Regions from separate parts of the Fretibacterium sp. OH1220_COT-178 genome, predicted to be linked through region 1. Evidence: riboswitches for the same ligand, from Rfam matches in the RefSeq annotation. Region 1 holds a riboswitch; each other region holds the start of a gene.
The links. Region 1 has a riboswitch for cobalamin ahead of EII26_RS06010 (acetate--CoA ligase family protein). Riboswitches for the same ligand answer to the same signal wherever they lie in the genome.

Region 1 (3,271 bases):
CATCGACGCGCTGACCCATGCCCTGGAGGCCTACGTCTCCATTATGGCCACGGACTTCACCGACGGCATGGCCCTGACGGCGACCCGGCTCATCTTCGAGTATCTCCCCAGAGCGTACGAGAAGGGGGCCCAGGACCCCTTTGCGAGGGAAAAAATGGGCAACGCTTCGACACTTGCCGGCATGGCTTTTGCGAATGCTTTTCTGGGCGTCTGCCACTCCATGGCACACAAGTTGGGCGCCTACCATCACCTGCCCCACGGCATAGCCAACGCCTTGTTGATCGAACACGTCATGCGCTACAACGCGAACGAGGCACCGGCAAAGATGGGCACGTTCCCCCAATATCCTTATCCCAAGGCCAAGAGCCGGTATTGTGAAGTGGCCAGGTTCGTTGGCATCACGGGCGGAAATGAGGACGAGATCTTCGAGAAATTCGTCGGGAGTGTCGCTGCCCTGAAGGAAAAGGTAGGCATCAAGCGGACCATCAAAGAATACGGTATCGCAGAGGCAGATTTTATGAGAACGCTGGACGATATGGTGGAGAACGCGTTCAACGACCAATGTACCCCCGCGAACCCGAGATATCCCTTGATGAGCGAGATCAAGGAGCTGTATCTCAAGGCCTTCCATGGATCCTGAGTCCTGAGGCGCACGATTGAAGGGCGCTTGGAGTGGGAGCTGTGGCCTGTGCGAGAGGGACATTTCTTCTTCCCCGGGAGTCGGCCCGTGACTGTGGAGATGCCGCGCCCGTTTGACATTCCCGGTTTTTGCCGTATAGTTTTCGTGTAGACAAAACAGCCTCGGAAGGTGTTCGGGAAGTCCGGTGAGAGACCGGCGCGGACCCGCCACTGTAAGCTCGGAAATACCGGCCGCACCCACTGGGGGCGTCGTCCTCCCGGGAAGGGGGCCGGAAAAAGGAGCGAGCCAGGAGACCGGCCTTCCGGAGGAGCACACGCCCCCCGCGTGGATTCGGGCCGGTATGTGGAGTGCGTCTTTCGGCAACCCGTCGTGCGGGGGCCGAAGGCCGTGTCCTCCGTCATTCGGGGCCGTCCTCTCGCGAGGGCGGCCCTTCGCGGTTCTCCGGGACCGCAGTCGAATGGAACGGGAGGATTCACGAACATGACCGAGTCGAATGCAGCCTTGCTGTCCCACCCTCTGAGAAAGCTCTTCGCCCCTCAAAGCGTCGCCATCGTCGGCGCCTCGTCCGACCCGGAACGCCTGACGGGACGGACGCTCCGCTATTTGCAGGCCTTCGGCTACCGGGGAGCGATACACCCGGTCAACCCGAAGGCCGACGCCGTCGCAGGCCTGCCCGTGCACCGGGACATCGCGGAGATCGAAGGTCCCCTGGATCTCGCGATCCTCAGCGTCAGGGCCAACCTGATCCCCGGCGTGATGCGGGCCTGTGCCGACAAGCAGGTTCCCTTCGTCCTGATCTACTCCTCGGGTTTTTCCGAGACGGGCAACAATGCGCTTCAGGAGGAGGTGTCCGCCATCGCACGCGAGGGGGGCATCCGGGTCCTGGGGCCGAACTGCCAGGGACTGGTGAACCTGGCGGAGGGGATTCCCCTCACGTTTTCGGGCGCCCTCTACGAGGCGCCGCGCCCGGTAACGGGACACGTTGCGCTCGTGTCCCAGAGCGGAGCGTTCGGGTTCTCGTCCTTCGGCGTGGGGATGGAGCACGGCGTGCGGTTCCGCTACGTCGTCACCACCGGCAACCAGTCGGACCTCGATGCCGTGGAGTGTGCGGACTACGTGCTGGAGGACCCCGAGGTGCGCCTGCTGATGCTCTATCTGGAAGGGCTGGAGGACGGGGCGGGCTTCCTGCGCCTGGTGCGGAGGGCCCGCGAACGCGGCATCGCCGTTGCGGTCCTGAAGGCTGGACGGTCGCCCTCGGCCCGGGAGGCGGCCAAGAGCCATACGGCGGCACTGACGGGGGACGAGCGGGTCTGGTCGGCGGTGTTCTCGCAGTACGGGGTCATCCCGATGGAGGATATCGACGACATCATCGGCATCGGCCAGGTGCTGGGGGCGGAGAAACGCATGAAGGGCGGCAGCTCCGCGATCCTGACCACCTCCGGAGGGGCCGGCATCGTCATGGCCGATTGCCTGAACGACGTGGGGCTCTCCGTCCCGGAGTTCTCGCCTCTGACGAGGACGCGCATCGAGGCGGCCATTCCGCCCTTCGGGGCGTCCCGCAACCCCGTGGACATGACGGTCCAGATCTCCGAGCAGCCGGAGAACTTCCGCAGCGTCTTCGACGCGGTGCAGGAGGACGCGGAGCTGGACTCGGTCGTGACGTCCCTGTCGATGATCGTGGGGCGCGCGGGCGACGTCATGACGGACATCATGATCGAGAGCTACGGCCGCAGCCCGAAGCCCCAGGCGGCCGTCTGGATGATCGACCATCAACATGGAGGCCGCTTCATCGAACGGCTGAAGGGGGCCGGGATCCCCATCTTTCAGAGCTTCCGTCAGTGCGCCCGCGCCATGAAGGCCCTCAAGCGGTGGGGGACCTTCGAGCCTCCTCTGGCGCCCCGTTTCGACGCGAGCGAGCCGATCCTTCCGGACTGGGAGGAGAGCATGACCGAGTACGACGCCAAGGTGTTCCTCTCCCGGTACGGCATTCCCGTGACGCGCGAGCGCCTTTGCCTGAACCTGGAGGAGGCGTGCGACGCGGCCGAGGAGCTGGGTTTCCCCGTGGCGCTCAAGGGGATGGCGGCCTCCGTGCTGCACAAGACGGAGGCGGGGATCGTGGCACTGGACGTGCGGTCCTTCGAGGAGCTCCGAAGCGCGCTCAAGACCGTGCGGAGTCATTTGGCGGAGCATGTCGGGGACCGGGGAGTCCAGGGTTTTCTGGTCTCCGAGATGGTGCGGGGAGGGTTCGAGTGCATCGTCGGCGTGAAGCGGGATCCCGTGTTCGGGCCGATGATCGCGGTGGGCCTCGGCGGAATCTACGTCGAGGTGCTGGGCGACGTGTCCCTGAGGCACGGGGCCGTCGACGAGGACGAGGCGCTCGACATGATCCGCCAGATCAAGGGCTACTCGTTCCTCTCCGGGACCCGGGGCAGCCGGCCGAGGGATATCCGGGCCCTGGCCCGGATCGTCAGCCGGGTCTCGCAGCTGGCGGTCACCGAGACGGGGCTGCTGGAGCTGGACATCAATCCCGTGTTCGTCCTGGAGGAGGGCAAGGGGGCCGTGGCGGCGGACGCGCTGGTCGTGAAGGCGCAGGAGGCATGAGGCACGAAGGGCCCCCGGAGAGGTTCTCCG
Region 2 (3,271 bases), on a different contig from region 1:
CTTGGGGTGGACATTGGCGGGACCAACATCAAGGCGGGTGTGGTCGATGGGTCGGGGGCCATCGTCGGGGAGGCGGACCTGCCGACGGGGGCCGACCGGCCTCAGGAGGTGGTCTTCGGGGACATCGTGGAGGCTGTCGGCCGGGCCGTTGCCGCGTCCGGCGTTGCGCGCGCGGAGATCCGGGCGGCGGGGGTCGGGTGTCCCGGCACGGTGGTTCCCGAATCGGGAGTGGTGGCTTACAACAACAATCTGGGCTGGCGTAACTTTCCTTTGGGAAAGCTGCTCTCCGAAGCGCTCTCCCTGCCCGTCCGCGTGGAGAACGACGCCAACGCGGCGGCCTTGGGCGAGGTCTGCGCGGGCAGCGCCAAGGGGGCGTCGAGCGCCATGATTCTGACCCTGGGCACGGGCGTGGGGTCGGGGTTCGTCGTCGACGGACGCATCTGGACGGGCTGGAACTCCGCCGCAAGCGAATTCGGGCACATGGTGATCGTCCGGGGCGGCCGGCCCTGCACCTGCGGGCGCCTCGGCTGTCTCGAGGCCTACGCCTCGGCGACGGGGCTGATCGCCCTGACGCGCGAGGCCATGGCCGCGCATCCGAAGAGCCTCATGAACGCCCTGGCCGGGGAGGAGGGGCGGGTCGGAGGCCATACGTCCTTCGTCGCCGCGGAGCGGGGAGATGCGGCGGCCGCGCGCGTGGTGGACGAGTACGTGGATTGCCTGGCCTGCGGCGTGGCGAACATCGTCAACGGGCTCCAGCCCGAGGTCGTCAGCCTGGGCGGGGGTGTGGGCAAGCAGGGCGAACGCCTGCTGGGGCCCCTGCGCCGTAAGGTCTTTGCCGAGGTCTACGGTGGCTGCGGCGAGCGTTCGACCCGTTTGGTGAGCTGCACTCTGGGCTACAAGGCGGGCCTGATCGGAGCGGCCATGGCCGCGATGCAGAATGCGGGGGACTGAGGCGGGCGGGTATTTGACACGCCCATGGCCCTGCTATACAATCCAGGGCACAATCGAATAGGCGAGCCGAGCGCAGGAAGTCGGTGCAAATCCGACGCAGGCTTACCCCTACTGTAAGCGGGGACCGAAGGACGGGCCATTGCTCCCACCGGAGCGAGAAGGCGTCCGGAGGGACGATCCGCGGAGTCAGGATACTCGTTCGGCGACGATTTGCGGTCCTTGGGTGGGGGGATTCCCGCGTTCCGTGCGCCGGTGGGCGCCGGCACACTGTTCATGGACTTCTCATCCTCGAGGGATGGGAAGTTTTTTTTATGCCGGGATGGCGACGAATCCGGATGAGTTCGGGAATAGCCGGCGTCCCGAGAACGGACGATGATGGAGGTAGGGAACATGAAGGGAAAGATCGGAGTGAGGCTGGTCGTCTCCTGGCTGGCGGTCCTGGTGTGGACCTGCGTCGCCCAGGCGGCGACCCAGACGGTGAAGGACAGCATCGGGCGCGAGGTGGAGATACCGGACCCCGTGACCCGGGCGGTCGTGGCCAACGCGTACAACACGGAGATCATCAACGCGATCGGCGCGCTCGACCGCGTGGTCGGCGTGGACTACAACATCTATCAGGACAAGGAGTCCTGGAGGAACCGCTTCTCGGAGAATCAGGTGATCGGAAAGAGCCAGAGGGAGCTGAACTACGAGAAGATCGTCGAGCTCGCGCCCGAGGTGCTGATCCTGACGGGCAACGGCGCCTACGAGGAGGCCGAGCGCCAGCTCGGGAACTTCGGGATCAAGGTCCTGGTGGTCGACGCGTACTACACCGACCAGTTCGCCCGGAACTGCGCGCTGCTTGGCCGCATCTTCGGACGGGACGCGGAGGCGCGGGAGCTCGCGGACTACTTCACGAGCAAGCTCGACTACATCCGGACGAGGCTCGAGGGCGTGAAGAAGAAGACGCTCTATTTCGAGTATCGGAGGATCGGGAACACGACGATCCCGGGCAACTACTTTTTCAATATGATCGAGTTCTCCGGCGCGGACAACGTCTTCAAGACGTCGAAGAACGTCGAGGTGGACCCCGAGGCGGTGGTCGCGAAGAACCCCGAGGCCATCGTCAAGGTCTCCGCGCCGAACGTGTACTCGTCCTACTACCCGCCCACCCGGGAGGAGCACGAGGCCATCAGGAAGGAGCTGACGGGCCGGCCCGGCTGGGACGAGATCGACGCGGTGAAGAACGGCCGCATCCTGCTGCTGTCGCACTACGTCCACGGCGGGGCCTCCAAGCTGGTGGGGACGATGTACGTGGCGAAGTTCCTCTATCCCGACCTGCTGCCGGACCTGCATCCCGAGCAGGTGTTCCGCGACTGGCTCGTGAAGTACCAGAAGCTGGACTACATCGAAGGGCACGCCTATCCCGCTTATGGGTTCGAGGACTAGCGAGACGCCGGACATCCGGGCCGCCTACGAGCGCCGCAGCCGCCGCAAGGCCGGGATGCTGGCGGCGGGCGTAGGCGCCGTGCTGATGATGGGGCTCTATTTCACGACCCTGGGCGTTGCCGACACGAGCTTTGCCCAGGTGCTGCGGGCGCTCTCCGCTTGGGTCGGGGGGCGTCTCGACTCCGGCGGCGCGGAGTCCGCGGCGTACAAGATCGTCGTCCTGATGCGCCTGCCGAGGATCGCCATGGCGGTCCTCGCCGGCGCCGCCCTTGCGGTCTCGGGCGTGGGGATGCAGGCGGTCACGGGCAACGCGCTCGTGAGCCCCTTCACCATCGGTATATCGGCGGCGGCCGCGTTCGGGGCCTCGATGTGCATCGTCTTCGGCTCGGGGACCCTCGTGGGCGGCAAGGTCGGCATCGTCCTGTGCGCGTTCGCCGCGTCCCTTTTGTGCGTCGCCCTGGTCTACGGCATCTCGAAGAAGGTGGGCATGGCGCCCGAGACGATCGTACTGACGGGGATCGCGCTCAACTACTTCTTCAGCGCGCTGACGTCCACGGTGGAGTTCTTCGCCCAGGAGCACCGCCTGGCGGCGGTGGTCCACTGGACGTTCGGGACGTTCAACGGGACGACCTGGGGCGAGGTCGGGGCCGCCTTTCCGTTCGTCGCAGTCTGCTGCTGCGCCGTCCATCGCGTGGCGCTGAAGCTCGACGCGATCGCCTCGGGGGACGACGAGCTGGTCCGGAGCCTGGGGATCGATCCCGAGGCGGTTCGCATGTTCGTGGGGGTCGCGTCGGTCCTGATGACCGCCGCGGTGATCAGCTTCACGGGGGTCATCGGCTTCGTCGGGCTCCTGGCGCCGCACATCGCCAGGCTGCTGTTCGGGGGCGACCAC
Region 3 (3,271 bases), on a different contig from region 1:
GAAGCGAGGCCAGAACGACAGCCAGGGCCAAGGCGCACAGGACACGGGCGCGCGGATCGAACACGTCGAGCCGCGTGGCCGTCGCTTCGGCGTTAAATCCGTCTGCGTCGAACCTCATTCTCCGCCTAACGTTCCACGCCCATCAGGAGCTCAGGGGCCGAGCGCTTCATGTAGGCGACCATGAACGCCGTGATGGCCCCCTCGATCAGGGCCAAGGGAAGATGGGCGACGAACACCGTCTTGGCGATACCCATAAAGTTCTCGTTCGTCATTCCAAGAAAGGTCCCCACTCCCAGGGCACAGAGCAGGACGGCCAGGGCACCGGCTATGAACGCGAGGACAAAAGCGGTCCTGGCGCTGCTCCTTCGGATCGGAACGGCGAAGAGAAGGTAGACCGCGAGCGCAGGAAGGGCAATGTCCACCGTATTCGCCCCCAGCACCAGAATCCCTCCGAAGTGGAACAGAAAGGCCTGAAGTACAAGGGCGGTCATCACCGCGGGAAAGGCGGACCATCCCAATATCAGTCCCATTGGCGCGATGAGGGAGAGATGGGTCGAGCTGGGACCGATCCGAACGTTGATCAGAGAGGCCAGGAAGAATACCGACGAGAAAAAAGCCACGCGCACAATCTTATCGGAATCGAGCTTCTTCAGACCGATCCCGGTGCCGATCCCCGCAATCGCCCAGCCGGCGGCCAGCGCCTGAGTCGAGAGGATGCCCTCGCTGATATGCATGGGCTCAGACCGCCTTCCTGCGGCGCGCCAGGAGGACGAGCGATGCGATGTTGAAGAGCAGGCTGACGCCCAGCCCTGCCCGGAGATAGAGGTCCAGCCCCTCGGGGGCCGCCTTCTTCTCCCGGACGGCCGAACCCGCTCCAGCCGCGGCGGAAGCCCCGGCCTTCATGAGCTCCTCGGTCACGTCGATCTGCGCCTCGGCCCTGTGCCCCTCGTCATCGGTCACGACGACCCGCCACGCCCCGGGCTTGTTGGGGGTAAACGCGAAGCGCCCATCCTCGTCGGTGCGCCCGGACTGGTAGGCGACCTTCTCGTCGGACGGGGAAAAGACCTTGGCCTCCAGGTAGCTCATCAGCTCCCCCGTCGAGTAAAAGAACTCCAGCGAGATCGGCCTCAGCTCGGACTCCTTGTAGCCCACTCCGTGCGCTTCGGCCCCTTTCGACGCGAGAAGGCTCAGGCCGACGATCACCGTCAGCCCGAGCAGCAGCATCCCTTCGAAATTCCTGCGCATCCTACTTCACTTCAAAAATCAGGAAAGACTTGATCGTGACGGAATCGTACTCGCCCTCCTTGCCGGGCAGATCCGTCTTCATGGCACGCACGCCCCACAGGCCCGGGGCCGTGATCTTGATGTGAGCCACCCCCTGAAGAGCCTGGGAGGCGTAGGCGTAGGTCTCCTCGTACTCGGGGGCGAAACCGTCGTACGAAGCCAACACGGGGCCGGAGTACGGTTTTCCGTTGATCAGGATCTTCACGTCGAAGTACTCCCCGACCTTGGCGTCCGCGGGATTGGTCATCGGGATGAGCTCGAGGGCCTGCCCCGTCTCCACGGCGAAGTTCTTGTCGTCCTTCGAGGCGTTGACGATGGCCTTGACGTACTTGTCGTTCTTGGTGGCCTTCATGACCTTGAGCCCCTTCGCCTCGAGGTCCTTGCGGGTCCCGGACTTCCCACCCTCGTTCGTGTTGCACCAGACGCCGCCGTCCTTGTTGGCCAGGATCACCATGGCCCCCTCGTCCGCGACGGGCACCGCGAAGTCGATGCAGAGGTTCTTCTCGTTGGGCTTCAGCTCGGCCTCCTGGAGCTTGCCGTCCTTGAAGAGACCCGCCTTGATGCGCTCGACGCTCTCGACCTCCTCGGGGACGATGAACTTATGCCCCGAATGGATCTCGACCATCAGGGTCTCGCCCTTCTCGGCCGTCATCCTCTGCGGCTTCATCACCAGCTCGTGAGCGAAGGCCGCCGCCGAAACGCCCACAATCAGAAGCGCCAACAGCACAATACGTCCTCGTTTCATCAATTCTCATCCTCCTCAAACGTCTCGTCCAGATCGGACGCCATGCGTCCCCCTCGGGGGGACGCCCCCACACGCAAAGCCCCTCGCCACGAAAAACGGGACGAGGGGCAAGTTAACCGCCGGAAGCTCCGTCTCCATCGCTCGTGGTTGGGATGCTCTCACCCATACGTCAGGCATTCCGGCTTCAGAGGACCTCGTACGTCCGCGTCGCATCCGGCTTCCCGGACCTTCTCGGCCGTACCCGTCCCCCTTCACGGCGGCGGGACCGCGCGGGCTTCACACCCGACTTCCCCCAACGAACGGGTTTTTGCCATATTGTTTCGAAGGAATTTTGTGCCTTCGCGTTGTCTCAATGATAGCACACTTTCCCGAGAAGCCCCGATTGGATTCCCAAACTTTTCGCAAAAAACGGATTCAGCCGGAGCACTTTGCCCCCAGGCGCCGCACGGCTCCAGGCCACGCCGGTCCATCGGCCTTGAATACCGTGATTCCGCTCAACCATCCTTCCGGGGCATTCTCCCCTGGGATTCCTTGACGAAGACCTGCCGCCGCGCGATGGAATTGAGGTAGGCGTCCTCCCTCAGGGTCAGCCCCCGTTCGAGGCAGAGCCGGGGATAGACGTTGTTCCAGTTGTCCCGGTTCCGCTCGCCCCAGCGGCAAAGCGGGTACCAGACGATTCCCCAGAGGCCGAACCGCGGCCGGCTCCAGTCCACCAGCAAAAAAGTTCCCCCCGGCCTCAGCACCCGCGCCGTCTCGGACAAGGCACCGCGCCGTACCGCAGGGGGCGTCTCGTGCAGCGCCATCGAGGTCATCACCAGGTCGAAGTGCCCGTCGGGGAAGGGAAGCTCGTCCATGGACGCCTTCAAAAACTCCACCGGGCAGGCGAAGCCGCCGGCTCCGGAACGCGCGCACGCCAGCTGATCGTCCGAGATGTCGATGCCGAAGATCGAGGCATCGGCAGGCGCGTCCTTCGCCAGCGCGTAGCTCAGCCCCCCGGGGCCGCACCCCAGATCGAGCGCACGCTCCCCCGGCCCCAGCCTCAGGCCCCCGATCCCCTTGAGATAGAATCGCTCCTTGATCCCGAAGAGTCCGGCCAGCAACCGATAGTTCTCCCCACCGAAGATTCCCTTGAAGGCCCTGCCCCTGCCACGGAAATCCCGTCCTTCGTTCTTTCCGCCGTTTCCCGTCATGTGCAACTCCTTCCCTTCCTCAATGTATAGAGGCTATACAAAAAATAAAAAG

Region 2: another riboswitch for cobalamin. It lies ahead of EII26_RS04720 (ABC transporter substrate-binding protein); the one in region 1 lies ahead of EII26_RS06010 (acetate--CoA ligase family protein).
Region 3: another riboswitch for cobalamin. It lies ahead of EII26_RS04150 (DUF4198 domain-containing protein); the one in region 1 lies ahead of EII26_RS06010 (acetate--CoA ligase family protein).

Annotation. Positions count from the first base shown of each region.
Region 1 covers NZ_RQYL01000011.1:51,283-54,553, forward strand. The annotation lists gene adhE (bifunctional acetaldehyde-CoA/alcohol dehydrogenase) at 1-640, shown strand, start outside; cobalamin riboswitch at 790-956, shown strand; gene EII26_RS06010 (acetate--CoA ligase family protein) at 1,121-3,241, shown strand.
Region 2 covers NZ_RQYL01000007.1:71,038-74,308, reverse strand. The annotation lists gene EII26_RS04725 (ROK family protein) at 1-951, shown strand, start outside; cobalamin riboswitch at 990-1,168, shown strand; gene EII26_RS04720 (ABC transporter substrate-binding protein) at 1,342-2,379, shown strand; gene EII26_RS04715 (FecCD family ABC transporter permease) at 2,363-3,271, shown strand, end outside.
Region 3 covers NZ_RQYL01000006.1:54,995-58,265, reverse strand. The annotation lists gene EII26_RS04165 (energy-coupling factor transporter transmembrane component T family protein) at 1-118, opposite strand, end outside; gene cbiM (cobalt transporter CbiM) at 126-734, opposite strand; gene EII26_RS04155 (hypothetical protein) at 739-1,224, opposite strand; gene EII26_RS04150 (DUF4198 domain-containing protein) at 1,247-2,029, opposite strand; cobalamin riboswitch at 2,181-2,344, opposite strand; gene EII26_RS04145 (class I SAM-dependent methyltransferase) at 2,524-3,219, opposite strand.